2 linked regions of the Bradyrhizobium diazoefficiens genome follow. The protein of the gene in region 1 interacts with the protein of each later gene in a pairwise test. Links are inferred from orthologs where the notes say so. Each region holds a gene or a part of one and is shown in the gene's direction. Other genes may lie near its edges.

What was found.
Region 2: the proteins of secD (region 1) and pheT interact in binary tests that used the Escherichia coli proteins (3 or more experiments, as listed by UniProt). The link is inferred for Bradyrhizobium diazoefficiens from one-to-one orthologs.

Annotation. Positions count from the first base shown.
Region 1 is NZ_CP067102.1:4,263,836-4,278,579, forward strand. The notes cover bases 4,258-7,090. They hold secD (protein translocase subunit SecD), read left to right. Parts: upstream 4,258-4,791; coding sequence 4,792-6,390; downstream 6,391-7,090. Other genes in these bases: yajC (preprotein translocase subunit YajC), read left to right, coding at 4,361-4,729; secF (protein translocase subunit SecF), read left to right, coding at 6,401-7,090. Outside these bases: 5'/3'-nucleotidase SurE, read left to right, coding at 1-262; JJC00_RS19880 (response regulator), read right to left, coding at 266-637; JJC00_RS19885 (protein-L-isoaspartate(D-aspartate) O-methyltransferase), read left to right, coding at 879-1,529; JJC00_RS19890 (LysM peptidoglycan-binding domain-containing M23 family metallopeptidase), read left to right, coding at 1,639-3,030; JJC00_RS19895 (ATP-binding protein), read right to left, coding at 3,200-4,180; more of secF, read left to right, coding at 7,091-7,420; JJC00_RS19915 (Mth938-like domain-containing protein), read left to right, coding at 7,481-7,864; JJC00_RS19920 (phytoene/squalene synthase family protein), read left to right, coding at 7,861-8,724; JJC00_RS19925 (threonine ammonia-lyase), read left to right, coding at 8,770-10,014; JJC00_RS19930 (winged helix-turn-helix domain-containing protein), read right to left, coding at 10,027-11,568; JJC00_RS19935 (cupin domain-containing protein), read left to right, coding at 11,695-12,156; JJC00_RS19940 (aminotransferase class V-fold PLP-dependent enzyme), read right to left, coding at 12,183-13,361; JJC00_RS19945 (CAP domain-containing protein), read right to left, coding at 13,457-14,008; JJC00_RS19950 (serine/threonine protein kinase), read right to left, coding at 14,101-14,744. UniProt on the Escherichia coli protein: Part of the Sec protein translocase complex. Interacts with the SecYEG preprotein conducting channel. SecDF uses the proton motive force (PMF) to complete protein translocation after the ATP-dependent function of SecA.
Region 2 is NZ_CP067102.1:216,954-231,968, forward strand. Bases 238-3,341 are described here. They hold pheT (phenylalanine--tRNA ligase subunit beta), read left to right. Parts: upstream 238-637; coding sequence 638-3,046; downstream 3,047-3,341. Other genes in these bases: JJC00_RS00915 (endonuclease domain-containing protein), read left to right, coding at 238-641; JJC00_RS00925 (sulfite exporter TauE/SafE family protein), read left to right, coding at 3,102-3,341. Also shown: more of JJC00_RS00915, read left to right, coding at 195-237; more of JJC00_RS00925, read left to right, coding at 3,342-3,872; JJC00_RS00930 (flavin monoamine oxidase family protein), read right to left, coding at 4,042-5,430; JJC00_RS00935 (YiiX/YebB-like N1pC/P60 family cysteine hydrolase), read left to right, coding at 5,618-6,589; JJC00_RS00940 (metal-sensitive transcriptional regulator), read right to left, coding at 6,701-6,976; JJC00_RS00945 (heavy metal translocating P-type ATPase), read left to right, coding at 7,027-9,489; nickel-responsive transcriptional regulator NikR, read left to right, coding at 9,546-9,992; JJC00_RS00955 (hydroxymethylglutaryl-CoA lyase), read right to left, coding at 10,185-11,132; JJC00_RS00960 (CoA transferase), read right to left, coding at 11,129-12,304; JJC00_RS00965 (LysR family transcriptional regulator), read left to right, coding at 12,410-13,342; JJC00_RS00970 (MFS transporter), read left to right, coding at 13,514-14,929.

The DNA of each region.
Region 1 (14,744 bases):
TTGCGCGCCGGAGGACGTGCTAGGCATTCGCGTCACGCGGCAGGGCAAGCGCAATCTCGGCTTCCTCAGGATCGACGAGCGCAGGGACGGCCGCAACAATCCCTATTTCTGGATCGGCTTCGAACGCGCAGCAATGATGGACACGCCGGCCGACGGCACCGATCTCGCGGCGCTGCGCGAGCGCTACGTCTCGGTCACGCCACTTCGGCTCGACCGCACCAATGAAGCGTTTTCCGAAGAGCTCAGCGCGACGCTCAAGTAGCGGCTAGCCGGCGCGAAGCGCGGCTTCGATGGTCTTGCCGAGTGCGTCGAGCTGAAACGGCTTCTGCAGCGCCGGCCGGTCGCGATATTGCTCGGGCAGGCCCGACGAGCCGTAGCCCGTGGCAAAGATGAAGGGGCAGCCCTTGTCCCTGATGAGATCGGCAACCGGCGAGATGACCTTGCCGTTGACGTTGACGTCGAGGATGGCGATATCGAACTCGGTGTCCTGGGCCAGCCGCAGGGCCTCGTTGATCTCGCCCGCTTCAGCCGCGACCTTGTAACCGAGCTCCTCCAGCATATCCGCGACCATCATTCTGATCATGACCTCGTCCTCGACGAGGAATACAGAGCGGCCCGAAAGCCCGGTCGCGGTCATTGTCGTTGAGTCCTTGCCCATCTCCGGAAAACGTTCGCAGATAACACGAATCGACGCAATGCGCGTTTCGGCCAGCGGGCGCCCGAAAATGGCGTTTGCGGCCGGCCCGCTGCAAGCCAATTTGTGGTCAAATACCGCAGCAAAAGGCTATCATAGGTTCCTGAGCAGGAACAGGATTCTTGCCCGGGCCTGAGCGACGCGTGCACCGATCCGGCCCTCTGACGAGACGATATAAGCAGCGATGACCTCCAATCAGCCCCCGCCGGAAAAGATGATGTTTCAGCTCACGCTGAGGCGTCGCGGCATCAGCGATCAAACCGTGCTGCGGACCATGGAGGAGGTGCCGCGCGACCTGTTCGTCGACGAGGCTGATCGCGATGGCGCCTACCGTGACAGCGCGCTGCCGATCGCCTGCGGACAGACCATCAGCCAGCCTTTCGTCGTCGCCTACATGACCGAGCAGCTTCAGCTCCAGAAGACCCACCGCGTGCTCGAGATCGGCGCAGGCTCCGGCTATCAGGCCGCCGTGCTGTCGAAGCTCGCGCGCGAGGTGCTGACGGTCGAGCGCTACCGCAAGCTCGCGGATGCTGCACGCGCCAGGCTCGAAAAGCTCGGCTGTCACAATGTCGAGGTGATGCTCGGCGACGGTCTCAATCTGCCGCCGAACATCGGCCCGTTCGACCGCATCATCGTCACCGCCGCAGTGGAGCAGATTCCGGAGAACCTGGTCGAGCGGCTCGAGGTCGGCGGCATCCTGATTGCGCCGGTCGGCCCGCATCAGGGCGTGCAGACGTTGATCCGGCTCAATCGGACCGAAGCCGGGATCGAACGCAAGGAACTCGTCGAGGTCCGTTTCGTGCCGGCGCTGCCTGGCGTGGCGCGGGAGCTGTAGAACTCCGGATCGGCAGTGCATCCAACATCTTATTGGGAGGGTTAAGCCGTTATTTACTCGGCGCGTGTTTACTTAAAAGACCAGTTCTGTTGCGTACGAGTGAGTAACCATGTCTGTTGTCGCCGAGTTGCTTTACTCGCGCCGCGTACCGCAGGTCGCGGTGCTGGCGCTAATTTCCTTCAGCTTCGCAGGGTGCAGTGCCGACATGCAGTCGCGCCTGTCCCAGTCGAACTTCTCCAATCCCTTCTCTGAATCGACCGGTTCGGTCCAGCAAGCCCCGCCGCCGCAGCGCGAGCTGCCGCAATATTCGCGGCCGCAGACTCAGCCCGGCTATTATCAATCCCAGGCCTTGCCGCCGCCTGCGGTCGCCGCGCCGCAATCCTACCCGGTTGCAGCGGGTGGGGGCGTCTCCGGAGGTGGTCGCGGGCTCGGCTCCTACACACCGCCGGCTCAGCCGCGTCTTGAAGCTACCGGCACCGTGCCGCCGCGCTCGGTCGCGGCCGCCCAGCCGGTCGGCGGGACCAAGATCATCGTCGGCACCAGCGACACGCTCGACGTGCTCGCCAAGCGCTATCACGTGACGCCGCAGGCGATCATGGCCGCCAACGGCTATAAGGGGCCACGCGCGCTCTCGCCCGGCCAGCAACTGGTCATTCCGCATCCCGGTGCAACGGCTGCTGCTCCGGCGCCGGTCATGGCTCCGGTTGCTGCTGCTCCGGCGATGGCGCCGAAGCCGGTTGCGGCCGTCGCCGCGCCGCCGAGCAGTCACTTCGTCAATCGCGGCGATACGCTCGCCAGCATCACCCGCAAGAACCATATCTCCGCGGCCGAGCTCGCGCGCGCCAACGGTCTCGCACCGTCGGCAAAACTCAAGCTCGGCACCAAGCTGACCGTGCCTGGCGCCAAGACCGCAGCGGTTGCCGCTCCGCTTGCTCCGGCGCCGGTTGCCGCGGCCCCCGTGGCGGCTGCGCTGCAGCCGGTTGCGGCCGCTCCCGCGCCGACCACCAAGATGGCCGCTGTTGCCCAGCCGGCGCAGAGCGCGCGCCTGGCCCAGGCCACCACCAATATCGAAGAGAAAGCCGTCGAGACGCCGGCGAAAGCGGCGGAGACCACCAGCTCGCTGCCGACCTTCCGCTGGCCGGTGCGCGGCAAGGTGATCACGAGCTACGGCGCCAAGACCAACGGCAAGTCCAATGACGGCATCAATGTCGCGGTGCCCGAGGGGACGCCGGTCAAGGCGGCTGAAGACGGTGTGGTTGCCTATTCCGGCAACGAGCTGAAGGGCTACGGCAATCTGGTCCTGGTTCGGCACTCCAACGGCTACGTCACCGCATATGCCCATGCGAGTGAGCTGTTGGTGAAGCGCGGCGATCCAATCAAGCGCGGTCAGGTCATTGCCAAGTCGGGTCAATCCGGGGAGGTGGCGTCGCCGCAGCTCCACTTCGAGATCCGTAAGGGATCGAGCCCGGTTGACCCGCTTCAATTTCTGAACGGGGCGTGAGGCTCACGCTTCGGTCGGGTAGACTCCGTCCACATACGAGCTGTCATCGTCCGCGAAGGCGGACGATCCAGTATTCCAGAGACGGTCATTGTTGAGCCGATAGGCCGCGGCGCACTGGATTCCCCGCCTTCGCGGGGAATGACATTTGTGGGTGAAGCGAGACCGCCCCTTACGTCGCCGTCAGCTTCACGCCGAGCCGTCCTGCCAGCTCCTGCACGAACTGCCAGGCGACGCGGCCTGAGCGCGAGCCGCGCGTCGTCGACCATTCCAGCGCCTCGCGCTCCAGCGCCTCATCGTCGACCTTGATGCCGAAATGGTTGCAATAGCCGCGCACCATGGCGAGATACTCGTCCTGGCTGCAGCGGTGGAAGCCGAGCCACAGGCCGAAGCGGTCCGACAGCGAAACCTTCTCTTCGACCGCTTCGCCGGGATTAATTGCGGTCGAGCGCTCGTTCTCGATCATCTCGCGCGCGAGCAGATGGCGTCGGTTGGAGGTGGCGTAGAGGATGACGTTCTCGGGCCGGCCCTCGATGCCGCCTTCGAGCACGGCCTTGAGCGACTTGTAGGACGCATCATTGCCGTCGAAGGAGAGGTCGTCGCAGAACACGATGAAGCGGAAGGACGAGGCGCGCAGTTGCTCCATCAGCGCCGGCAGGCTCTCGATGTCCTCGCGATGGATCTCGATCAGCTTCAGTTTATCGGCGGGTTTGCGGTCGCCGTTGATGCTGGCGTGGGCGGCTTTCACGAGCGAGGACTTGCCCATGCCGCGCGCGCCCCAGAGCAGGGCGTTGTTGGCGGGCAGGCCGTTGGCGAACCGCTCGCTGTTCTCCATCAGGATGTCGCGCATCCGGTCGACGCCCTTGAGCAGGAACAGCTCGACGCGGCTGACCCGCAGCACCGCAGCAAGGCGGCCGTCGGGGTGCCAGACATAGGCGTCCGCCTGTTTGAACGACTCGCGCGCAACAGCCGGCTTGCCCTGGGCGGCGAGGTGCACCGCGATGGTCTCCAGCGCGCGGACGATGCGGTCCTGGGACAGGCCCGGGTCCGCCTTTGAGACCGCCTTGGGGCGTTTTGCCGCGACCTGGGCGGGCTTCGTGGCAGGGGTGCGGGGGCCTTTGCCGGCCGGGCTTTTGCTTGGTTTTTTGGGCATGTCCGAAGTTCCTGAGAATGCAGCCTTATCGGGCCTGACGGCGCGCCGCAAGGTGGCCAAATCGACGGTCTGGCAGCGTTGCAATTGGGGCGGTGGCCGCTATAGTCCGCGCGAATTTGACCGAACCGGTCGCCTTCAGGGCCTGACCGGTTTTCCCCCGTTTCCACGAGGATCGTCCGAATGTTCATTACCCCTGCGTATGCCCAGGCTGCGGGCGCCGGTGACACCAACAGCATGTTGATGTCGCTGCTGCCGTTCGCCCTGATCTTCGTGATCATGTACTTCCTGATTCTGCGTCCACAGCAGAAGAAGGTGAAGGATCACGCCGAGCTCGTGAAGAACATCCGCCGCGGCGACACCGTCGTGACCTCGGGCGGTCTGGTCGGCAAGGTCACCAAGGTGGTCGATGACGATCAGATCGAGTTCGAGATTTCCGACGGCGTGCGCGTGCGCCAGATGCGGTCGATGATTTCGGGCGTGCGCGCCAAGGGCGAGCCGGCCAAGGACAGCGCGAAGGAAAGCGCCAAGGACGACGCCGCGGCGAAGTGAGCGCGTCCGCGAGTCTTTATAATAAGTTTCCTGCAAATCTCCTGATCTGACAGGTCCAGTCGATGTTGTATTTCACGCGGTGGAGGGCGCTCGGGATTATCCTGATAGCGCTGGTCGTGTGCCTCTGCGCGGTCCCGAACTTCTTCCCCGAAGCGCAGGTCAAGACCTGGCCCGCCTGGGCGCAGCGCCGGCTCGTGCTCGGCCTCGACCTTCAGGGTGGCTCCTATCTGCTGCTCGAGGTCGATGCCAACTACGTCAAGAAGGAAAAGCTCGACCAGGTCCGCGACGACGTCCGTCGCTCGCTGCGCGAGGCCAAAATCGGCTATACTGGCCTCGTGACCCGCGGCGACACCGTCGAGGTCCGGGTCAAGGATACCGATCACCAGGCTGCGCTGACCAAGCTGCGTGACCTCTCACAACCGATCGGCGGCCTGCTCGGGTCGAGCGCCCAGCGCGATCTCGACATATCCGATGCCGGCGGCGGGTTGATCCGCCTGGCACTGTCGCAGCCAGCAATGGTCGAGCGCATGCGCAAGACCATCGAGCAGTCGATCCAGATCGTCGAGCGGCGCGTCAACGAGCTCGGCACCGTCGAGCCGGTGATCCAGCGCCAGGGCACGGACCGCATCCTGGTGCAGGTCCCGGGCCTTCAGGACCCGACGCATCTGAAAGAGCTGCTCGGCAAGACCGCGAAGATGGAATTCCGCATGGTCGACACCTCGGTGCCGCCGGACCAGGCGCAGCGTGGCGGACTGCCGCCGGATTCCGAGCTGCTGATGAGCCAGAGCTCGCCGAAGGTGCCCTACGTCGTCAAGAAGCAGGTGCTGGTGTCGGGCGGCGAGCTCACCGATGCGCAGACCGGATTTGACCAGCGCACCAACGAGCCGATCGTCTCGTTCCGCTTCAACTCCACCGGCGCCCGCAAATTCGCGCAGGCCACGCAGGAGAATGTGGGTCTGCCGTTCGCGATCGTGCTCGACAACGAGGTGATCTCGGCACCGGTGATCCGCGAGCCCATCACGGGCGGGCAGGGGCAGATTTCGGGCAATTTCACCGTTCAGTCCGCCAACGATCTGGCCGTGCTGCTGCGCGCCGGCGCGCTGCCGGCGCCGCTCACGGTGGTCGAAGAGCGCACCGTCGGTCCGGGCCTCGGCCAGGATTCGATCGAGAAGGGCGAGCTTGCGGCCTATGTCGGCTCGATCATGGTCATCGTGTTCATGCTCTTGACCTACCGGCTGTTCGGCGTGTTCGCCAACATCGCGGTGACGATCAACGTCGCCATGATCTTCGGCCTGTTGTCGCTGCTCAACGCCACGCTGACGCTGCCCGGCATCGCCGGCATCGTGCTCACCGTCGGCATCGCGGTCGATAGCAACGTGCTGATCTATGAGCGTATCCGCGAGGAGTTGCGCGGCGGCCGCAACGCGATCTCGGCGATCGACGCCGGTTTCAAGCGGGCGCTTGCGACCATCCTCGATTCCAATATCACCACCTTCATTGCCGCCGCGGTGCTGTTCTATATCGGCACCGGCCCGGTGCGCGGCTTCGCCGTGACGCTGGGCATCGGCATCATCACCACGGTGTTCACCGCCTTCACGCTGACCCGGCTGATCGTGGCCGGGTGGGTGCGGTGGAAGCGGCCGCAGAGCGTGCCGATCTAGGAGCCTGACCGTGACTCACATTGTTCTCATCGGGCTCGGTATCCTGATCACAGTCCTCACCGTGGTCTCGGTGTTCGGCTGGCTGCCGTCGCTGCGCATCGTCCCTGATGATACGCATTTCGACTTCACGCGCTTCCGTCGCATCAGCTTCCCGATCTCGGCGGCGCTGTCGATTGTCGCCATCACGCTGTTCTTCACCCACGGCCTGAATTTCGGCATCGACTTCCGCGGCGGCACGCTGCTGGAGGTGCGGGCCAAGTCCGGCACCGCCGACATCGCGGCGATGCGCACGACACTGGATGGTCTGCGCCTGGGCGAAGTCCAGATCCAGCAAATCGGCGGTCCGGCGGACGTCCTGATCCGTGTCGCGGAGCAGCCGGGCGGCGACGCCGCGCAGCAGGGAGCCGTGCAGAAGGTCCGCACGGCACTCGGCGATTCCTTCGAATATCGCCGCGTCGAAGTGGTCGGTCCGCGCGTTTCCGGCGAGTTGCTGGCCTTCGGCATGCTCGGCCTGATGCTCGCGATCGTCTCGATCCTGATCTACCTCTGGTTCCGGTTCGAATGGCAGTTCGCGCTCGGCGCCATGATCGCCAACGTGCACGATATCGTGTTGACCATCGGCTTCATGTCGATCAGCCAGGTCGATTTCGACTTGACCAGCATCGCGGCGCTTCTGACCATTCTCGGTTATTCGCTCAACGATACCGTCGTCATCTATGACCGCATCCGTGAAATGCTGCGGCGCTACAAGAAGATGCCGATGCCGCAGCTGCTGAACGAGTCCATCAACTCGACGCTGTCGCGTTCGATCATCACCCATTTCACCGTGACGCTGGCGCTGCTCGCCCTGCTGCTGTTCGGCGGTCACGCCATCCACAGCTTCACGGCCGTCATGATGTTCGGCGTGGTGCTGGTCGGCACCTATACTTCGATCTTCATCGCAGCGCCGATCCTGATCTATCTCGGCGTCGGCGAGCATCGCGAAGATGCGAGAGAAGAGGCTCCGCCGGCGAAGAAAAACAAGGCATGATCCGAACCGCAGGCCCTCGCATGAGTTTGCGAAGGCAGTCAGCTCATTCGGACGAAGCTCATGGCCGGCGACCCCAACGCTCCCCATTTCCCGCGCTCGGCGCCAATCGAGGCCTATGGCAAGGGCGGTTTTGCCTTCGCCGGCATGTCGCACCGGGGCTCGCTGCTGTGCCTGCCTGATGCGATCTGGGCCTGGGACGTGACCGATCCAGGCAAGATCGACCGCTATTCGCTGGATCGGGTTTTCGCGGCCGCCAACAGCATCGACACGCTGCTGGTCGGGACCGGAACCGGCGTCTGGCTGCCGCCGCCGGAACTGCGCCAGGCGCTGAAGGCGGTGAGGGTGGTGCTGGACACCATGCAAACCGGGCCGGCCGTGCGCACCTACAACATCATGATCGGCGAGCGGCGCCGCGTCGCGGCTGCGCTGATTGCGGTGCCATGAGCCGCGCTGCGCCGCCGCCCGACACCGTGACATTCTGCGCCGACCTCGTGCGTAGCCACGACTTTCCACGCTACGCCGCGACCCTGTTCGCGCCCGCCGCCGAACGGCGGGCGCTGCTGGCGCTCTACGCCTTCAATGTCGAGATCGTCCGGGTCCGCGACCAGGTGAGCCAGCCCTTGCCCGGCGAAATCCGCTTTCAATGGTGGACCGATCTGTTCTCGGGCCTTGTCCACGGCAGCGCCGAGGGCAATCCCGTGGCGGCCGAGCTGTTGCGCGCGATCCGCGATTTTGATCTGCCGGTCGAACCGTTGTCGCTGCTCGTCGACGAGCATCAGTTCGATCTCTACAACGATCCGATGCCGACCATGACGGCGCTTGAGGGCTATCTGGCGGCGACCTGTTCGGCCTTGTTCGCGCTCGCGGCGCGGATCATGGGCGAAGCTTCGGATGCGAGCGAGCACCTCGCGCGGCATGCCGGGCTGGCGCAGGGCATCGCGCAAGTGATCGCGAACCTGCCGCGGGACTCGGCCCATCGACAATTGTTCCTGCCGCAGCAATTCCTGACCAGCCATGGCTGTGGCATCGAGGATGCGTTTGCCGGCAAGCAGACGCCCAATCTGGATGCCGTGCTGGACCAGCTCATGGGCGAAGCGCGGCAGCATCTGGCGACGGCCTCGTCGCTGCTGGCGCAGGTGCCGCCGTCGGCGCGGGCCGCCTTCCTGCCGGTGAGCCAGGTGGGCGCCGATCTCAATCGCCTGTCTCGGCCGGGGCGCAATCCCTTCGCGCCGCAGCCGGTGTCGCGGTTGCGCACGCTATGGACGCTGTGGCGGGCTTCACGATCCCGCGAATTTACCAAATAGCGGTTGGCTTATCGCCCGAGGCGGCCAAATGCTCTATGCTGTCCCATGGCCGAATTGTCCCAAACCGCAATCCCGGATCTGAGCGGCCTCCCGGTCGCACCTGGCGATATTCAAGCTGCTGCCGAGACCATCCGCGGTGCCGTGGTCGAGACGCCCTGCAACCACAGCCGGACGCTGAGCAACATTTGCGGCTGCGAGCTCTGGCTCAAATTCGAGAACCTCCAGTTCACCTCTTCGTTCAAGGAGCGTGGCGCGCTGAACCGGCTCACGGCGCTGACGCCGGAGGAGCGTGCGCGCGGCGTCGTCGCCATGTCGGCGGGCAATCACGCGCAGGGCGTGGCCTATCACGCCAGGCGGCTCGGCATTCCCGCCACGATCGTCATGCCGGTGGGCACGCCGATGGTGAAGGTCGAGAACACCAGACATCATGGTGCCGAGGTGATTGTCACCGGCGCGACGCTGGAGGAGGCGGCTGCGTTTGCCCGAAGTCACGGCGAAGCCTGCGGCATGATCTTCGTCCACCCCTATGACGATCCGCTGGTCATTGCGGGGCAGGGCACGGTCGGGCTGGAGATGCTCAAGGCGGTGCCCGAGCTTGACACGCTGGTGGTTCCGATCGGCGGCGGTGGGCTGATCAGCGGCATCGCCATTGCGGCGAAATCGATCAAGCCGTCGCTGCGGATTTTGGGCGTCGAGGCCTGGCTCTATCCTTCGATGTACAATGCCATCCACGGCGGCACTTTGCCCGCACGCGGCGATACGCTCGCCGAAGGCATCGCGGTCAAATCGCCGGGCAAGATCACCACTGAGATCGTCCGCAGCCTGGTCGACGACATCGCGCTCGTCAACGAAGCCGAGCTCGAGCGTGCGGTCGCAACCCTGATCTCGATCGAGAAGACGGTCGTCGAGGGCGCCGGCGCCGCCGGCCTTGCGGCGGTCATGTCTGATCCCACGCGCTTCGCCGGCGAGAAGGTTGGCCTGGTCCTGAGCGGCGGCAACATCGACACCAGGCTGATCGCCTCGGTGCTGACGCGCGAGCTCGCGCGTGAGGGGCGGCTGACGCAGCTCTCGCTCGATATTCCTGACAGGCCGGGCCAGTTGGCCGCGGTTGCCGCGCTGCTGGCGGAAGCCGGTGCCAACATCATCGAGGTCTCACATCAACGGACCTTCTCGGACCTGCCGGCCAAGGCGACGCTGCTGCAACTCGTCATCGAGACCCGCGACAGCGCGCATCTCGACGAGGTCATGGCCAAGCTCGGCGCATCCGGACTGAGCGCGCGCTGCACCTAAGGGGGTGTAACCTTACTCCGGCAGCCCGGCGGTCCGAAGCGCCTCACCAAGCGACGCTGCCAACGCCGGAGCGCAGTTGACGCCCTGGAACTGACGGCCGTAGCGGAAGGTCGGGTGCAACTCCAGCACCCGGGCCGCGGCCGTTCTCGCCTCCTGCAATCGGCCCAGCTTTGCGAGCGCCGCGGCCAGTTGCACGTGGGTGATGCTGTGGCGGGGATTGGCCTGAACGGCGCGGTAAGCGGCGCGACAAGCCTCCTCGTACCGGCCGCGGTGGAAATGCCCCATCGCCTGCGCGTCGAAGGCGGCGAAGGCCCAGGAGTCGAACGGGCTGAGTCGCATGCCGCGCTCGCTCCATTCGATGGCGCGCTCGGCATCGCCGCCCCAACCTAGCATGACGCTGCCGAGGATGTAAGTCAGTGCCGATGAGGGGCTGATCGCGAGCGCGGCGTCGAGTGCGGTGAATGCCGCGGAGCGGTCGTGCCCATCCATGCCGATCGAAAAGCCCGCCAGCGTGAGGGCAAGAGCATCATCCTGCCCGTGGGCAACGGCCGAACGCGCGTGTCGGATCGAGTCTGCCCGGCTGGCCTCCCGCAAACCAGCGCGAAGGAACAGGCAATGATGGCACATCGCAGCATTGCCGTGCGCCAGTGCATAGGAGGGCTCGAGCGCGATCGCACGTTCGAGCAATATCAGCGCCTGCGTCACCTGCTCCGGCATGCCGGAATCAACATCCGGCTGGGCACGCAGGACGAGGTCATAGGCATCGAGGCTATCGGGTCGCTTACGCTTGACCCTGTTGATTTCGGCGCGGCGCAGGCTTGGTGCGATGGCGCCTACGACGGACATGGCAATATCGTCCTGAAGTGCGAAAATATCTGCGGACTGGCGGTCGTAGCGCTCGGCCCATACATGCATGCCGGTCGACGCGTCGATCAGCTGCCCCGTGATGCGCGCATTGCCGCCGGTCCTCCGGACGCTGCCTTCCAGCACGTAGCGCACACCGAGCTCGCGGCCGACCTGTTTCACGTCGCCCGCTCGGCCCTTGTACGTGAATGTGGAGTTTCGCGCGATCACGAACAGCCAGTTGATGCGGGACAGGCCGGTGATGATGTCGTCGACCATTCCGTCGGCAAAATAGACCTGCTCCGCATCGCCGCCCAGGTTCGCAAAGGGCAACACCGCGATTGATGGTCTGTCGGGCAACGTCAGCGATGGCGCGGATGAGCGGTCCGTGTCGGATGCCGTGACCGCCGGGCCGACATAGCGATAGCCGCGTCGTGGCAGTGTCTCGATCCATTGTGCCTCTGCGGAGACGTCCGCCAGCGTGCGCCGGACAGCCGCGATCTGGACAGTGAGGTTACTGTCTTCGATCATCTGGGCGGGCCATGCCGCCTCGATCAGGGCATCTTTGGATACCGGCATGCCGGCGCGCCGCACCAGCAGGGCCAGCAACAACACTGCGCGCCGGCCGAGCGGGGTCGGCTCGGCCCCGCGGAAAAGAATCCCTGCATCGGCGTCGAGGCGGAAGGGACCAAATTCAAGGATCGCGGCCATCGCCAAAGAAGGCACATTTCGCAGGTTTTTTGCAATGTTTTCCGCACTGTTTCGCTACTTCGCGGCGCAGGCGGACCATGATGGTGCCGTTGCAGCGCAATGCAGCGACCAGCCATGGAGGATCACATGAACGCAAAGCCGCTCATCCGCAGGCCCGGCGAAACCGGTGGAGTGATGCTACGCGGCCAGCCGATGGCCTTTCTGGTGACGGGGGAGGACACCCGGCACACCAGCATGTTCGATTGGACGATTCCGGCCGGGTTCGCCACGGGCCGGCACGTTCATCGTGTGCAGGAAGAGACCTTCTACATGCTTGAAGGCGAATGCGAATGGCACGTCGCCGAAGAGGTCGTCCGGGCCACGCCGAGGACCTACCTCTTCATTCCTCCGGGCGTTCCCCACAACATCACCAATGTCAGCGACAAGCCGGCGCGCGTGCTCATGACAGTGTCTCCGCCTGGGCACGAGCATTACTTCGAGGAGTTGGCCAAGCTGACCGCCAGCGGACCGCCGGATGCGAAAGCCATCAGCGAGTTGCGTGCCCGCTTCGACACCGACCAGTTGTCGGCATTGACGACAAGAGCCTAGGTCCACGCCGTGGGGCCGGCGCCACGCTATCGCGGCGCCAGACCCGCGAGGTGGGCGATCAGCCGATCGATCTCGGCTTCAGTATTGTAGTAATGCGGAGATGCCCGCACGACCGGCGGCAGCGCGCGGGCCTCGGCATCGATGCGGGTGCTAGCGGGATCCGAAGCGCCGATGATGATGCCGGCCGCAGCGGCGCTGCGGACGATAGCATCCGCCTCACGCCCCTCCATCGTGAAGCTGACGATCGCGCCCGGCGCACGGCCGAGGTCGCGAATGGTGATGCCGCTGATGGCGGCGAGGCCATTGCGGAGACGATCTGCCAGCAGGCGGCAGCGCTGCTCGATCGGGCCGAGGCCGATCGTGAGGGCGTAATCGACGGCAGCGCCGAGCCCGAGCCGGGCAGCGTAATTGTTCTCCCAGGTCTCGAACCGGCGGGCATCGTCGCGGAGCTGATAGTGGTCCCGCGCGACCCAGGGCGCCGCAAAGTGGTCAATCATCGGCGGTTCAAGCTGTTGCAGCAGTGGCCTGCGGACGTAGAGAAAACCGGTACCGCGAGGCCCGCGCAGGAATTTGCGCCCCGTGGCCGATAGCATGTCGCAACCGATTGCTTCGACGTCGACCTGCATCTGGCCGACCGCCTGGCAGGCGTCGAGCAGATAGGGAATGCCGCGTGCGCGCGCGATTTTGCCGATGGCTGCGGCGGGATTGACGAGCCCGCCATTGGTCGGAACCCAGGTGATGGCGATCAGTTTTACGCGGTCATCGATCATACGTTCGAGTGCGTGGACGTCGAGTTCGCCGCTGGCATCGCTCGGGACGATATCGATGATCGCGCCGGTACGCCTGGCGACCTGAAGGAACGCGACATAGTTGGCGGCATATTCCGCTTCGGCGGTCAGGATCCGATCGCCCGCGCGAAACGACAGCGCATAGAACGCCATCTGCCAGGCAATTGTCGCGTTCTCCATGAGCGCGATCTCGTCCGGCGCGGCATTCAGCAGTCGCGCCACCGAGCCGTAGACCGCATCAAGCCGCTCGGACTCGCGGTCGGCGGCGGCATAGCCTCCGATCTCGCTCTCGAGATCGATATGCTGCTTCATCGCCGCGACGACGGCCGATGGCATGAGGGCTGCGCCGGCATTGTGCAGGTAGGCAAGCCGGGACACAGCTGGCGTATCGGTCCGTATTCGCTCGATGTCGATCACCTGCGCCTCCGCGTCTCGCAATTCCTGCGCATGAATTAGACGTGCTCAAGAACACGAGCAAGATGGGGCCTTGAGGAACCAAGCCAGGCTTCGGCTCAAATGCAGAGGCCGAGCAGCTTGACGTGGCAGTTGCTCGCTTTGGGCTTGCTGGTTAGTGTGGTCTCGCGTTTCACGGCGACAAGCGGCTCCGTGTCTTTCCTGCCCTTGCCCTTCTTCGGCTCGTAGTCGCCGGCAATCACCATCGCCCAATAGGTGCGCTTGCCGCTGGCGTTCTTCGCGCTCGCGATTCCGACGCGCGAAGCATTGTGCAGCAGCAGGTTCTTGCGGTGCCCCGAGGAATCGATCCACTGTCCCAGCGTTTTCTCGAAGTTGTCGTAACCGTAGGCGATGTTTTCAGCGGCACGGCCTGCGCCGGCCGGTGCGATGCGCCTGTTGAACGGACCGAGCGTCTCGTGGCTGAGATCATCCTTGGCCGCCATCGCGCGGGCCTGGTCCATGGCGATGCGATCGAGGGTGGAATCGCGCACGACGCGACCCTCACCATGCTTGAGACGGAAGCCGGAGATCTGCTCGGCAGGCGAGTCGGCCATCGCGGGCGCAGCCGCCAGCAGCAGGCCAGCGATCAGGCCGCCAACCACACGATGCATCAACGCCCCCCGAGTGCCCATAACCCCGACATGCCCGAATTGTCAGCCTGCTTCTCTATCGCCAATGTGGACGCTTCAAGGCACGGACCGCGCTAGCCGGCCGGCAGGTCGGCCTCGAAATTGAAGCGGTCGCGCAGGTTCTTGCGCTGCTCCAGGATGTCTTTGAGGAAGGCGCGGTCCTGGTCGTTCTTCATCATGGGCTCGATCAGGTCGAGCTGGTTCATAGCGACCAGTTGCAGGATCTCGGTGCGCGGCTTGCCGCTGGCGTCGCGCGGCAGCGCGTGGACGACCTGGATGTGTTCCGGTGGTTTTGGCCCCTTGGCCACGGTGAGCTCGTTGCGGAGCTGTCCTTCAAGCGCGGCCTGGTCCGCCTCCACGAACGCATAGAGCCCGACGCCTGAGCGGCGATCGGCAAACGCGACGATGGCGGTGTCACGGACGGCCGGGTTTTGGCGGATCAGCGCAGCCAGCACCGGCGCATCGTTGACGAGACGGCGGCCGCCGCCCTCGCGGTCGGTGAAGTTGAACAGGCCGCGGGTGATCGCGCGGTAGACCTTCTTTCCGGTGGCAAGCCACAGGCTCGCGGCGAACGACTTCTTCGCGAGAATCTTCCGCTCGCGCGGCGTCAGCGCCTCAGGCGCGTAGGAGCGCTTGTGCTTGAGCAGATGCCGGAGATCTTCGTAGGCGAGGATGCGATAGAGGCGGCCGCGCCGGTTGAAGCAGGCCGCGAGCTGGA
Region 2 (15,015 bases), 4.1 Mb from region 1 along the record:
AAGCTCTCTCTGTTCCCTTCGTGGAGAGAACCCTCTCCCTGACCCTCCCCCGCAAGCGGGGGAGGGAATGGATGGAGCGACTGCATGGCGTTGATGTCATGGGCACCTATTCTCTAGCCGCCCGACAGGTCGGACTCCCTCCCCCGCCTGCGGGGGAGGGTTGGGGTGAGGGTTCCTCCGCAATGGGGCTGCCGATGGTCGATCCCAAGCATCCAGACTGGAAAGTGCCGGCTAAGCTACGAGCCAATGCGCGCGCGCTGAGGCGCAACTCAACCGACGCCGAGCGTATCCTCTGGTCGGAGCTCCGCGCAGGCCAATTGAGCGGCATGGTTTTCCGCCGCCAAGTGCCGATCGAGCGCTACGTCGCCGATTTCATCTGCCATGCGGCCAAGCTCGTCATCGAACTCGATGGCGGCCAACACTTCTCGGACGAAGGCGAGCGCGCCGATGCGCGTCGCTCTGCTGCAATCGAAGCAAAGGGCTTCAAGGTGCTCCGCTTCAGCAATCGCGATGTCATGACCAATCGTGGCGGTGTTCTCGAAACAATCGCGACTGCCGTCGCGGAGAGAGCCCCCACCCCAGCCCTCCCCCGCAAGCGGGAGAGGGAGCAGACCGTCTCCGTGGAGAAAAAGCAGCCATGAAATTCACCCTCTCCTGGCTGAAGGATCATCTCGAGACCGACGAGCCGTTGGAAAAGCTTGCCGACAAGCTCACCATGATTGGGCTCGAGGTTGAGAACATCGAGGACAAGGCGAAGGCGCTCAAGCCTTTCACCATCGCGAAGGTGATTTCGGCCGAGCAGCATCCGAACGCGGATCGCCTGCGCGTCTGCATGGTCGACACCGGTGACGGTGGCGCGCCGGTGCAGGTCGTGTGCGGCGCGCCGAATGCGCGCGCAGGGCTCGTGAGCGTGTTCTCGCCGCCCGGCACCTACATTCCCGGCAAGGACATCACGCTCGGTGTCGGCACCATCCGCGGCGTCGAGAGCCGCGGCATGCTATGCTCGGCGGCCGAGCTTCAGATCTCCAACGACCATGACGGCATCATGGAATTGCCGGGGGACGCACCTGTTGGCGCCGGTTATGCCGAATGGGCCGCGCTTGGCGATCCCGTGATCGAGATCAACCTGACGCCGAACCGGCAGGATTGCACCGGCGTGCACGGCATCGCGCGCGACCTCGCCGCCGCCGACATGGGCAAGTTCAAAGACCCCTCGATCAAGCCGATCAAGGGCGAATTCCCGTGTCCCGTGAAGGTCACGGTCGAGGACGCTGCGCTGTGTCCTGGTTTTGCGCTGCGCCTCGTGCGCGGCGTGAAGAACGGCCCGTCGCCGGAATGGCTGCAAAAGCGGCTGACCGCGATCGGGCTGCGTCCGATCAACGCGCTGGTCGACATCACCAACTTCATGACCTACGACCGCGCGCGTCCGCTGCACGTGTTCGACGCCAAGAAGGTGGTGGGCAATCTCGTGGTGCGCCGCGCCCGCGACGGCGAGGCGCTACTCGCGCTCGACGGCCGCGCCTACAATCTCGATCCCTCGATCTGCGTGATCGCGGACCAGCACGGCGTCGAATCGCTCGCCGGCATCATGGGCGGCGAAGCCTCGGGCTGCGACGAGAACACCACCGACGTGCTGATCGAATCGGCGCTGTGGAACGAGATCAACATCGCCCAGACCGGCCGCAAGCTCGGCATCAATTCGGATGCGCGCTACCGCTTCGAACGCGGCGTCGATCCGGCCTTCATGGTGCCCGGGCTGGAGCTCGCCACCAAGCTGGTGATGGAGCTGTGCGGCGGTACGCCGTCCGAGAACGTCGTCGTGGGCAAAACGTTCGGCGACGATCGCGTGATCGATTTCCCACTCACCGAGGTCAAGCGTCTCTCCGGCATCGAGGTGCCGCAGGTCGAGATGAAGCTCATCCTGACCCGTCTCGGCTTCATGATGGCGGGGCCCGGCCCTGTGGTGAAGGTCGCGGTGCCGTCGTGGCGCTCCGACGTGCACGGCAAGGCCGACATCGTCGAGGAGGTCGTCCGCATCTACGGCGTCGACAAGGTGCCGATGACGCCGTTCGAGCGCGGCGAGGACGCGCGCAAGGCCGTGCTGACGCCGCTGCAGCTTCGCAGCCGCCGCGCGCGGCGCTCGCTCGCGAGCCGCGGCATGGTCGAGGCGGTGACGTGGTCGTTCATCACAAAACCTGCGGCACAATTGTTCGGCGGTGGCCGGCGTGAGCTCGAGGTCGCCAATCCGATCGCCGCTGATCTTTCCGACATGCGGCCGAGCCTGTTGCCGGGCCTGGTCGCAGCCGCACAGGCCAACGCCGATCGCGGTTTTGGCGACGTCGTGCTGTTCGAGGTCGGTCAGGTGTTCAGGGGCGATCGCCCGCAGGATCAGTTCATGGCCGCGAGCGGCGTGCGCCGCGGCCTTGCGTCGTCGGACGGATTGGGACGGCACTGGTCGGCCTCGGCGCAGGCCAATGTCTTCGACGCCAAGGCCGATGCGCTCGCGGTGCTGGCCGCCGCCGGCGCGCCGATGCAGGCGCTCCAGATCGTCGCCGGCGGTCCCGCCTGGCTGCATCCAGGCCGCTCCGGCACGATCCAGATCGGACCGCAGAACGTGCTCGGCCATTTCGGCGAGATGCATCCGCGCGCGCTGGAGGCGCTCGGCGCCGACGGCCCGCTTGTTGTGTTCGAGGTGATTCTCGACCGGATTCCGGAGGCCAAGAAGAAGCCGACCCGTGCCAAGCCGCTCATTGAGCTGTCGGCATTCCAGCCGGTGTCGCGCGACTTCGCCTTCATCGTCGATCGCACCGTGAAGGCCGGCGACATCGTGCGCGCGGCGGTAAGCGTCGACAAGAAGCTGATCACCGGTGTCAACGTCTTCGACGTCTATGAAGGCAAGGGCATCGACGACGGCAGGAAGTCGATCGGCATCGCGGTGACGATCCAGCCGCGCGAGAAGACGCTGACCGATCAGGAGATCGAGGCCGTCGCTGCAAAGATCGTGGCGGAGGTCACGAAGAAGACCGGCGGCACGTTGAGAGCATGATGCCGAAAAGCGTGAAGCGGTTTTCGGACAGCATCATGCTCCAGAATCATCAAGCATGACCTTCGCGGATTTCCTTCCGAAGGACGTCAGTCTCACAATTGCGATGGCGCTTTGCGCCATCGCTTTCGTTTCGGGGACCGCGCGCGGCTTTTCCGGCTTTGGCTCAGCGCTGATCTTCATGCCGTTGGCGAGCAGCGTCGCGGCGCCGCGGCTGGTTGCGGCACTGCTCCTCGTCATCGATTTCGTCGCGGCCGCGCCGCTTTTGCCTGACGCGTGGCGGAAGGCGGACCGCAAGGCCACCGCCGTGATCGTGCTGGGCGCGCTGGTCGGGGTGCCCGTCGGCACTTATTTTTTGAGCGTGCTCGAGCCCGTCACCACGCGCTGGATCATCTCCTGCTTCGTAACCGCGCTGCTTCTGTTGCTGCTGTCGGGCTGGCGTTATCGCGGCAAGGACCATGCCTGGCTCTCGGTCGGCATCGGCGGCCTCTCCGGCTTCTGCAGCGGTCTGGCGCAGACCGGCGGGCCGCCGATCGTCGGCTACTGGCTTGGCCGCCCCATCGCCCCGATCGTGGCGCGCGCCAACATCGTCTTGTTTTTCGGCGCGTCGGACTGCTTCTCGATGGTCAGCTATGCCACCACCGGATTGATTTCCCGCGAATCGCTCTTGCTGTCGCTGATCGTCGGCCCGGTCTATGCGATCGGGGTCGCTTTCGGCGTATCGCTGTTCGGCCGCGCCAGCGAAACGATATTCCGCGGCATCTGCTACGCGCTGATCGCGATGGCGGTGATCGCGGGGCTGCCGGTGCTGGACGGAGTGTTACGCTGAACCGTCCCGAGTCGTCCTGGCGAAAGCCAGGACCCATTACCCCGGTCAGCTATTGTAGCGCGAGGCTACAACCACGAATCGTCGCCAGACTACTTCCTGGGGTAATGGGTCCTGGATCTACGCTCCGCTTCGCTGCGCTTGTCCAGGACGACGAGAAGACTTAGTTGCCTCACTGCCGCGGCGCGCGGCGCTTCTTAGTCGATTGCGTCGGCACCTCGGCCGGCTCATCCTTAAGCGCTCCGATCTTGCGGAGCGCGGCGTCCGCGGCGCGCTCGCCGCTTTCCCAGGCGCCATCGACCGTGCCCCAAAGCGTCTCGTGCGTGGCTTCGCCGGCGAGGAACATGTTGCCGACCGGCTCGGTCAAGACTTTTCGCGAGAGCTGCCCGCCTGGCGAGGCCGCCGACATCGCGCCCATGACATAAGGCGAGGCGTTCCAGCGCGTCGCAGCGGTCTTTTGCACATTGGCCGCCGCCTCGCTGCCGAACAATTTCGATATCCATTCTTTCGCGAAGGCCGCCATCGCCTTCTCGCCCTGCCCCGAGAGATCGCGGCCGAACGAGCCGCAGACGTCGATCGAGCACAGCGACGAGCCACCGATATTGGCAAACATCAGCGCGGTGCGCGTCGAGTTGCTCTGTTCGATCAGGATGTCGTCGCGTGAAAGCCCGAGCGGATTTCCCGGCAGTTGCAGCACGATGTGATCGTAGCTGCCAAGCGTGAGCTTTGACGCCGCGTCGAGCGTGCGCTTGGGGATATCGGGCGCGAACTTGATCGCCCCGCTCGTGAGCACATTGGTCGAGACCGTGATGATGGCGGCGCGCGCGGCGATCTTCCCACCCTGCGTCTCCACGCTGACGTCGCGATTGCTCCAGACGATCCGGCTGGCCGGCGCCGAGAGTACGACCGGTGCCTGCTCGCCAAGCTTGGCGATCAGCGTGCCCAGACCCTGGCGGCAGGCGATCGGCGCATTGCGATCCTGCGCACGCGCCTTGTCGATCGCCGACAGCTCTTTGAGATCCTTGCCGGCAAAACTCGCACCGAGCACGAATTCGGCCGCGCCCGCCCAGTCGCCGAGATCTTTTGGCAGGACCGACGCGCATGAGGAATCGAGCTTGCCGCGCGCGGCCTCGTCGATGGAACGATTGGCGCGCACCAGCGCCGCGAGATACTCCTCGGTCTCGCCGGCGCGCGCGTTGCGGCGGCCGATGCGCATCTTCTGGCCCGACGGTGCAGGCGAAACATCGAGCCCGGCACTGCGCACAAGCCGGATCATCGGGTTGGTGTCGGGATTGTGCATCCAGCGCGCGCCACGATCGAACGGCACGTCGAAGGTTGTGCCGTCGGTGATGCAGCGCCCGCCGATTTGCGACGCCGCCTCCACCACCACGACCCTGCGATTGGCCGCCAGGACACGCCGCGCTGCAGCGATACCGGCCGCTCCCGCACCGATCACGACAATGTCAGCTTCGCGCGGCAAGGGCGCGCCGGTGGCGCCCAGGACCGGCATCGCGGCAAAGGCTGCCGACGCCGATAGGAAGCTGCGGCGCGTGATTGTCATGTCATGGTTTCCGGAAACTTGCGGCGAACGGGAACACCAGGCGAACTTTGCCGCATCTGATGTTGCGCAGCAACCATCATGGTGAATCAATCGTGCTTGAGCTCACAAAGCCATGAACCGAATTGCAACAGGTTTGGACCATGATACAGATGGAAAAAAGACGGCCAGAAAGGCCCGGGGAGAGTTCATGGGGACGGTCCTAGATTCAGTTGGCAAGGTGATTGCCGCGTACCTCTCGAAGGAGGTGCCGGGCTACGAGCCCTTCACGCCGAGCGACCCCGAGCACCTGCGCGGCGTCATCCAGCCCGGCGACGTGATGCTGGTCGAAGGCAACAACCGCATCTCCGGCATCATCAAATATCTGACGCAGTCGACCTGGTCGCATGCCGCGCTCTATGTCGGTCCCATCGAGGGCGCGACAGAGCCTAACGGCGAGCCGCATGTGCTGATCGAGGCGAATATCGGCGAGGGCGTCACATCCGCGCCGCTGTCGAAATATTTCCCCTACCACACCCGCCTCTGCCGTCCGGTCGGGCTGTCCCATGAAGACCGCACCACGGTCTGCCGCTATGCGATCAACCGGATCGGCTTCGGATACGACACCAAGAACATCATCGATCTGATGCGCTTCCTGTTTCCGCTGCCGATACCGCAGCGATGGCGGCGGCGCATGATTGCGATCGGGTCGGGCGATCCGACCAAGATCATCTGCTCGGCGCTGATCGCGCAGGCCTTCGACGCCGTGCGCTATCCGATCCTGCCGAAAATCACCAAGGCCGGCAGCCGCGCCGCCCGCCGCGAGATCCTGCACATCCGCGATTCCTCGCTCTACATGCCCCGCGACTTCGATATCTCGCCCTATTTCGAAGTGGTCAAACCCACCATCGTGCACGGCTTCGACTACACAGCCTTGCACTGGGCCGACAAGCAAAAGCCGCTCGAGGAGGTAGCGGGCTCATTCGGTGTGTTTCCAGAAACGATCAGTGCGCCGCCGATCGTTCCTGAAGCGATTGACGAAGAGGCGCCGGGTGAGGTTTCGGCTGAGCAAGTGAGCGCGCAGTCCGCCGAGATGGGTGCTACCTTCTCCGAGCACTTTGTGATGCTGAAAGAGCTCGCGAGGTATCGCGCGCAAGGGCACGCGCGGGAGATGGCGGCGTAATGCATCGCTCCCTCCACCGTCAGTGCGAGGAGCGAAGCGACGAAGCAATCCAGACTGCCACCGCGGTGGGATTCTGGATTGCTTCGCTGCGCTCGCAACGACGGGAAGAGCCTACCGCTCTGCCCGTCCAATCACCGCCATCAACTCAGCAATCTTCTCGCGTTGATCCGACTTGTCGCCGCTCGCAATGGCATGCTCGACGCAATGGGCGACGTGGTCCTTCAAGACCTCTTCCTCGACCCGACGCAGCGCGGCGCGCACCGCCGAGATCTGCGTGACGATGTCGATGCAGTAGCGGTCCTCCTCGACCATTTTCGACAGGCCGCGAACCTGGCCCTCGATCCGGCCGAGACGTTTTCCGACGGATGCCTTGATGTCCTTCCGCATGAAGCCTATATACCCCTACCGGGTATAGGTTACAAGGCCGGAGTGCTGGAATGAACGACGCGAACCACAAGCATCATCACGACGGGGACACGAATTCCGGATGTGGCTGCTCCGCGAAGACCGCGCCGCCCGCTCCCAAGTCCGAGGCCTCGTCCTGCTGCGGCGGCCATGGCGATCATGCCGGTCACGCGCATCATCATGCTCATGACCTCGGCGCAGCCGCGACAAAGGTCCTCGATCCCGTCTGTGGCATGACGATTGATCCCGCGACCTCGAAGCACCGCTTTGAGCATCACGGCGAGACCTTCCATTTCTGCTCGACCGGCTGCCGCACCAAATTCGCCGCCGATCCCACAAAATATCTCGCCAGGGACAAGGCGCCCGAGCCGGAGATGCCGGCGGGCACGATCTACACTTGCCCGATGCATCCGGAGATCCGCCAGGTCGGACCCGGCAGCTGCCCGATCTGCGGCATGGCGCTGGAGCCGGAGCTCGCGAGCCTCGAGACCGGGCCCAACCCGGAACTCGCCGACATGACGCGGCGGTTCTGGATCGGCGGCGCGCTGGCGCTGCCGCCTGTGGTGCTGGAGATGGGCGGCCATCTCGCAGGGTCCCACAACTGGGTCGACCCGACGCTGTCGAACTGGATCCAGCTCGTCTTCGCCACGCCCGTGGTGATCTGGGCCGGCTGGCCGTTCTTCGTCCGCGGCTGGCGGTCGCTGCTGACGCGGAACCTCAACATGTTCACGCTGATCGCGATGGGCACGGGAGTAGCCTATGTCTACAGCCTGATCGGCACCATCGCGCCGCAGATTTTCCCCGACACGTTCCGCGGCCATGAAGGCGCGGTCGCCGTCTATTTCGAAGCGGCTGCCGTCATCACCGTCTTGGTTTTGCTCGGCCAGGTGCTGGAGCTGCGCGCCCGCGATGCCACGTCGGGCGCGATCAAGGCACTGCTCCAGCTCGCGCCAAAGACCGCGCGCCGCGTCGAGCCTGATGGCAATGAGCATGAGGTCGAGATCGACTCGCTGCACGCCGGCGATTCCTTGCGCGTCCGCCCCGGCGAAAAAGTGCCGGTCGACGGCGTCATTCTCGAAGGCCGCTCCTCGCTCGATGAATCGCTTGTGACCGGCGAATCCATGCCTGTCACCAAGGAGGTTGACGCCAAGGTGATTGCCGGCACACTGAACCAGTCCGGCAGCTTCATCATGCGCGCCGACAAGGTCGGCCGCGAGACGCTGCTGTCGCAGATCGTGCAGATGGTCGCGGACGCGCAGCGCTCGCGCGCGCCAATCCAGCGGCTGGCTGATCAGGTCGCGGGCTGGTTCGTGCCGACCGTCATCGCCGTCGCCATCGCAGCCTTCGCTGCGTGGGCCTGGTTCGGCCCGGAGCCGCGGCTGGCCTTCGGCCTTGTCGCCGCCGTCAGCGTGCTGATCATCGCCTGCCCCTGCGCGCTGGGCCTGGCGACGCCGATGTCGATCATGGTCGGCGTCGGCCGTGGCGCGCACGCCGGCGTCCTGATCAAGAACGCCGAGGCGCTGGAGCGGATGGAGAAGATCGACACGCTGGTGGTCGACAAGACCGGCACGCTGACCGAGGGCAAGCCAAAAGTGGTCGCGATCGTGGTGGCGTCCGGCTTTGCCGAGGATGACATCCTTCGGCTCGCGGCCAGCGTCGAACGCGCCAGCGAGCATCCGCTCGCCGACGCCATCATGCGCGCGGCGAAGGAGAAACAGCTGACGCTCGGCCAGGTCGAGCAATTCGATTCGCCGACAGGGAAGGGCGCGACCGGCAAGGTCGATGGCAAGACCATCGTTCTCGGCAACGCAAAGTATCTCGCATCGATCGGAATCGACACCAACGCGCTTGACGCCGAGGCTGAGCGCCTGCGTGGCGACGGCGCGACCGTGATCAACATGGCGATCGACGGCAAGCTCGCCGGGCTGTTCGCCATCGCCGATCCGGTCAAGGCTTCGACGCCCGAGGCGCTGAAGGCGCTCGCCGCCGAAGGCATCAAGGTCATCATGCTGACCGGCGACAACCGCACCACGGCCGAAGCAGTCGCGCGCCGGCTCGGCATCGCCGACGTCGAAGCCGAGGTGCTGCCGGACCAGAAGAGCGCGGTGGTGACAAAGCTGCAAAAGGCCGGCCGCAGCGTCGCGATGGCCGGCGACGGCGTCAACGACGCGCCGGCGCTGGCGGCGGCCGAGGTCGGCATCGCCATGGGCACCGGGACGGATGTGGCGATGGAAAGCGCGGGCATCACCCTGCTCAAGGGCGATCTCACCGGCATCGTGCGTGCACGAAAACTGTCGCAGGCGACGATGAGCAACATCCGCCAAAACCTGTTCTTCGCCTTCATCTATAACGCCGCCGGCATTCCGATCGCCGCCGGCATCCTCTATCCGGCCTTCGGCCTGCTGCTGTCGCCGATCATCGCCGCGGCGGCGATGGCGCTGTCGTCGGTGAGCGTGGTCGGCAACGCGCTGCGGCTGCGGGCGGCTCGGCTGTGATGGTGACGGAATCGGTGTAGAACAGGTCCATTCGGCGGTGTCGCGGAGAGGACCTGATGCAGCGGATTACCATCACGATCGAGGACGATCTTTTGGCGGAGATCGATGCCGCGGCCGAAGCGCGCGGCTACCAGAACCGCAGCGAGATCATCCGCGATCTCGCGCGGGCCGGCCTGCAACAGAGCACCGAGGACGGCGCGCAAACCGGCGCTTGCGTCGCCGGCCTCGTCTATGTCTACGACCACGCCGCGCGCGATCTTTCAAAGCGCCTGGTGCAGGAATTCCACGGCCATCACGACCTCGCGCTCGCGACCCTGCATGTCCATCTCGACGACAACAATTGTATGGAGATGACAGCGCTGCGCGGCGATGCCGCCGAGGTCAGGCAATTTGCAGATCACATCATCGCAGAGCGTGGCGTGCGCTATGGGCGTGTGGTGATGATCCCGACGGGGGAAGGGAAGCCGGCCAAGGTGCGGAAGCACGGGCATCGGCAGGAGTAGCTTTGCCACATAGACGGTGCAAAGCCCTCTCCCCTTGCGGGTCCCCTTGCGGGAGAGGGTGGATCGCCGCGCAGCGGCGAGACAGGTGAGGGGTCTGTCTCCGCGACTACTCCTCTTGGAGCTCGCGGATAGAACCCCTCATCCGGCGCTTCGCGCCACCTTCTCCCGCAAGGGGAGAAGGGACAGCAGCACCTACGCCGCCTTCGCAGCGCTCCCGCCCGGCGATCCCGCCCGCGCCAAACCGCCGTAGAGCTGCTCGTTCGGCATTTCCTCGCGCAAAATCTTGCGCACCGCGATCAGCCTGTCGAGATCGATGCCCGTCGCAAAACCTTTGCTCTCGCACAGGAACACGAGGTCCTCAAACACGACATTGCCGGTCGCGCCGGGCGCGAAGGGGCAGCCGCCGAGGCCACCGAGCGAGCCGTCGAGGATGCGGACGCCTTCGTCGAGCGCGGTGGCGGCGTTGGCGATGCCCATGCCGCGGGTGTCGTGGAGATGGATGCAGATCGGCTTTTGCCCAGCGAGCTTCACCGCGGCGCGCAACAGTTCACCGACCTGCTTCGGCCCGGCGTAACCAACAGTGTCGGCGATCGCGACGAAATCGACGCCGGCCTCCAGGCATTTGTCGACGAGCCGCAGCACCTCCTTTGGATCGACCGCGCCGGTGATCGAGCAGCCCAGCGCCATCGAGATCGCGGCGTTCACCAGCGGCTTGTGCGCGCTGGCATCGCGCATCTCGCAGAGGCGTTTCACATTGGCAATCGCGGAGTCGCGCGAGCGATGTGCATTGGCCTGGCTGTGCTCCTCCGTGGCCGAAACCACCGAGGCGATCTCACCGACGCCGGATTCCAGCGCATCGTTCACCCCGCGCTCGTTGAGCGCAAGCGCGATGCCATGGGCCCCACGCAGGCTCGCCACCGCTGCGATGACATCGCGGACATCGACGAATTGCGGAAAGGTCTTTGCCGGCAGGAACGAGCCGACCTCGAAATGCCTGACGCCGGCGGCATATTCCTCGCGCACCCAGTGCTGCTTGGCCTCGGTTGATGGAAACTTCTCCACGAGCTGCAGCCCGTCGCGCAAGCCGACCTCGCGCAGGCTGACGCGGTCAGCGGGGTAGATGGTCTCGATCCGGCTCATGCGCGCCTCCCAGCGGCTTTTGACGTGACGTCGTTGTTATCGATCTCGGCGCGGAGGGCCTGCGTATCGGCGCCGAGCGGCGCGACCTTCAGGCCTTCACCAAAGTGGCTGCCGTTCCATTCGAGCGGCAGCGTCGGCACATGAAACGGTTTGCCGTCGGCGGCGGTGTTGGTCACGAGCCCGCCCGGCCGCAGCACGTGCGGGTCGGTCAGGAGATCCTCAGGCCGGTTGATCGGCGAAAAGCAGATGTTGAGCGCGTCGAGCTTTTGCGACAGGTCCACGACGTTCCGTTGCCGGATGATCTCGGCCACACGCGGCAGGATCCGCGGCCGCGCCAGGATGCGATCGGTCGTGGTGCGCAAACTCGGGTCGTCGAGAAACTCGGCCAGGCCGAACTCGCGGCAGAACGCCTGCCAGTGGCCTTCGGTCACCACGCCGATGAAGATGCGGCCGTCGCCGGCGGCATCGAAAATATCGTAGATCGGCCAGGCATGCTCGCGCTCCGGCATCGAGCGCGGCTTGTTGCCGGTCATCTCGTATTCGACCATGTGCTGCGCGACCAGGAACAGGCAGTTCTCGAACAGGCCGATACGAATGTCGGCGCCGTCGCGCTTGCCCCCGCGCTTCTGATAGAGCGCAGCGAGGATCGCGATCACGCCGAACATGCCGCCCATGATGTCGTTGGCGGAGGAGCCGACGCGCTGCGGCTTCTCCTTGGTGCCGGTCATGGTGGCCAGCCCCGACATCATCTGCACGACCTCGTCAAGTGCGGGACGATGCTCATAGGGGCCGGACAGAAAGCCCTTGTGGCCGGCGATAATCAGATGCGGATGAAGACGCCGCAATTCGTCGGCACCTAGCCCCTGCTTCTCGAGCTGGCCGTCGCGAAAGTTTTCGAGGAACACATCGGCCGTTTCCAGCAGCCGGTGCATGGTGTCGCGGTCCTCGACCTTCTCGAAGTCCAGCACGACACTGCGCTTGCCGCGGTTGAACAGCGGGAAAAACGCCGTGCCCATACCGCCAAGGCTCCGCGTCTTGTCGCCGGCGGGCGGCTCGACCTTGATCACCTCGGCGCCGAGTTGCGCGAGGATCATGCCGCAGGTCGGGCCCATGACCATGTGGGTCATCTCGACGACCCGCACGCCTTCGAGCGGCAATCCGGTCTCAGCCATCCGTCACTCCCTGTCCGTTCGGCTCGAAGACTAGGCCTTCACAAGCCTTCTTAAAAATATAATCTGTCGAAGATTGCCTTCGCGCTTATAGAACGCTTCACCGCCATGGATTCACGCCAGCTCCGCTATTTCATCGCCGTCTACGAGCAGCGGAACCTGTCGCGCGCGGCTGACCAGGTGAATGTCGCCCAATCCGCGCTCAGCCATCATATCTCGAATCTGGAGGCCGAATTCGCAACGCCGCTGTTCGAGCGCAAGTCGCGTGGCATGGACCCGACCGCGGCCGGCGAGCGGCTCTACGAGCACGCCCGCATCATCCTGCGCGCGATGGCGGAAGCCGAGACCGAGGTGCGCGAAGGCGCCCGCGTCATTGCCGGCGAGATCTCGATCGGCATGGCCCATTCCGGCGTCAAGGCGATCGGCGTGGAGCTGATGCGCACGGTGCTGACCAAATATCCCAAGCTGAAGCTGTCACTGACCGAGAGCCTGTCCGGCGCGACGCTGATGCATTTGATGATCTCCAATGTCGATCTGGCGCTGGTCTACAATCCGCCGTCGGAGAAGGAGCTGATCACGGAAGCCGTGCTGGAAGAGGAGATGTTCCTGGTCGGCATTCCAAAGCTGGTCGGCAAGAGCAAAACCCCGATCCGCTTCGAGGAGCTGAGCCGGCTGCCGCTGATCCTGCTGCGTTACGGCCTTGGCCTGTCCTCGCGCGCGCTGCTGGACGATCCGGTCCTGCTCAAGCGGCTGGAAGGCAGCGCGATCCTGCACGCCAATTCGATTACGGGCATGACCGGTGCGCTGGTGGAGGGGCTCGGCTGCACCATCGCGACAAAGCTGTTCGCGCGGGAGGAGCTCGCCGCCGGTCGCCTGGTCGCGCGCGAAGTGATCGCCCCGAAGCTCACTCGCACGCTCTATCTCTGCCGCCTGCGCAATCGCCCGATGACTTACGCGATGGAAGAGATGCGCCGGTTGATGCTGGCGCTGATCGCGGAACAGGTGCGCGCTGGGGCCTGGCAGGCGGAGCTGGTGGAGTGAGCTCACGCGCGGATAGCTTCGTTCGAAAATCTCGAACGCTCCGATCGATATGTTCGTCTGGATTTCTGGCTTCGACCGGCCAACATGGCGCGGTCCGGCAGAGCTTGCGACAAACAACCGAGATGAGCCGCCGGGAACCGCGCGCGATCGGCGCGCCACGGGGAGGCCATCATGAGCGTTGTCGGCATCGACACGGGCTTTGAGCTCGGCGCTGCACCATCCGGACCGGACGAGATCTCGCGGCGGCTCGAGGCAATGCCGGCGACGGGCTATGTCTGGCGCCTCGTCGTCCTGCTCTCGCTCGGCGGCTGTTTCGAGATCTACGATCTGTTCCTGACCGGCTACATCGCGCCGGGTCTCAGCCGCAGCGGATTGCTCTCCACGACGACAACGGCCTTCTTCGGCTTCTCCGGCATCGGCGCCTTCGTCGCCGCGACCTTTGCCGGCCTGTTCGTCGGCACCTTCTTTCTCGGCTTCCTCGCAGACCGTTTTGGCCGCCGCGCGATCTTCACCTATGCCCTGCTCGGCTACACGGCGGCGTCGGTGATCATGGCCTGCCAGACCTCTTCGGAAGGCCTGTTGCTCTGGCGCTTCCTCGCCGGGATCGGCATCGGCGTCGAGGTCATCACCATCGATGCCTACATCACCGAGCTCGTGCCGAGCCGGATGCGTGGACGCGCCTTTGCGGTGAACCAGTCGATCATGTTCATCGCCGTGCCGATCGTCGCCTTCCTCGCTTGGTGGCTAGTGCCGCTCGCGCCTTACGGCGTCGAGGGCTGGCGCTGGGTGGTGCTGATCGGCGCCGCCGCCAGCATGATCATCTGGGTGCTCAGGCTGTTCCTGCCCGAAAGCCCGCTCTGGCTGGCACGTCATGGCCGCACCGAAGAGGCGTTCCGCATCCTTGCAACGCTGGAAGCCCGAGGCGGAGGTGCAGCGCCGGGCCCCTCAGCTTCGCTGGCGCGGCCAGCAGCGCAAACAGCCGCCCGCATCAACTTCGCCGATCTGTTCCGCCCGCCCTATCTCTCGCTGGTCGTCCTGTTCATGGTGTTCAATCTCTGCCAGGCCTTCGGCTTCTACGGCTTTGCCAATTGGGTACCGACGCTGCTGGTGGAGAAGGGCATCACCGTCACCAAGAGCCTGCAATATTCCTTCATCGTCGCCTTCGCCTATCCGATCGCGCCGCTGCTGGCCGCAAGCTTCGCCGACAAATTCGAGCGCCGCTGGATCATCGCCGGCGCCTGCATCGCCATCATCGTGTTCGGCATGGCGTTCGCGCAATTGACCGAGCCTCCCCTGCTGATCGTCTGCGGCGTGCTGCTGACGGCCTGCAACACGACGATGTCCTACGCCTATCACGCCTACCAGACCGAGGTGTTCCCGACCCAGATCCGCGCGCAGGCGTCCGGCCTTGTTTATTCCATGAGCCGGCTGAGCGCGACGTTCTCCGGATTCATCGTCGCCTACATGCTGAGGGAGGCCGGCGTCACCGGCGTGTTCGGCCTGATCACCGTGGCAATGCTGATCGTGGTGATCGCGATGGCGCTGTTCGGCCCGAACGTGCGCGGCAAGGCGCTGGATACGGTGTGACCCAGGCCCCTCCTCGTCATTGCGAGCGAAGCGAAGCAATCCAGAATCCCACCGCGGAGTCAGTCTGGATTGCTTCGTCGCAAGAG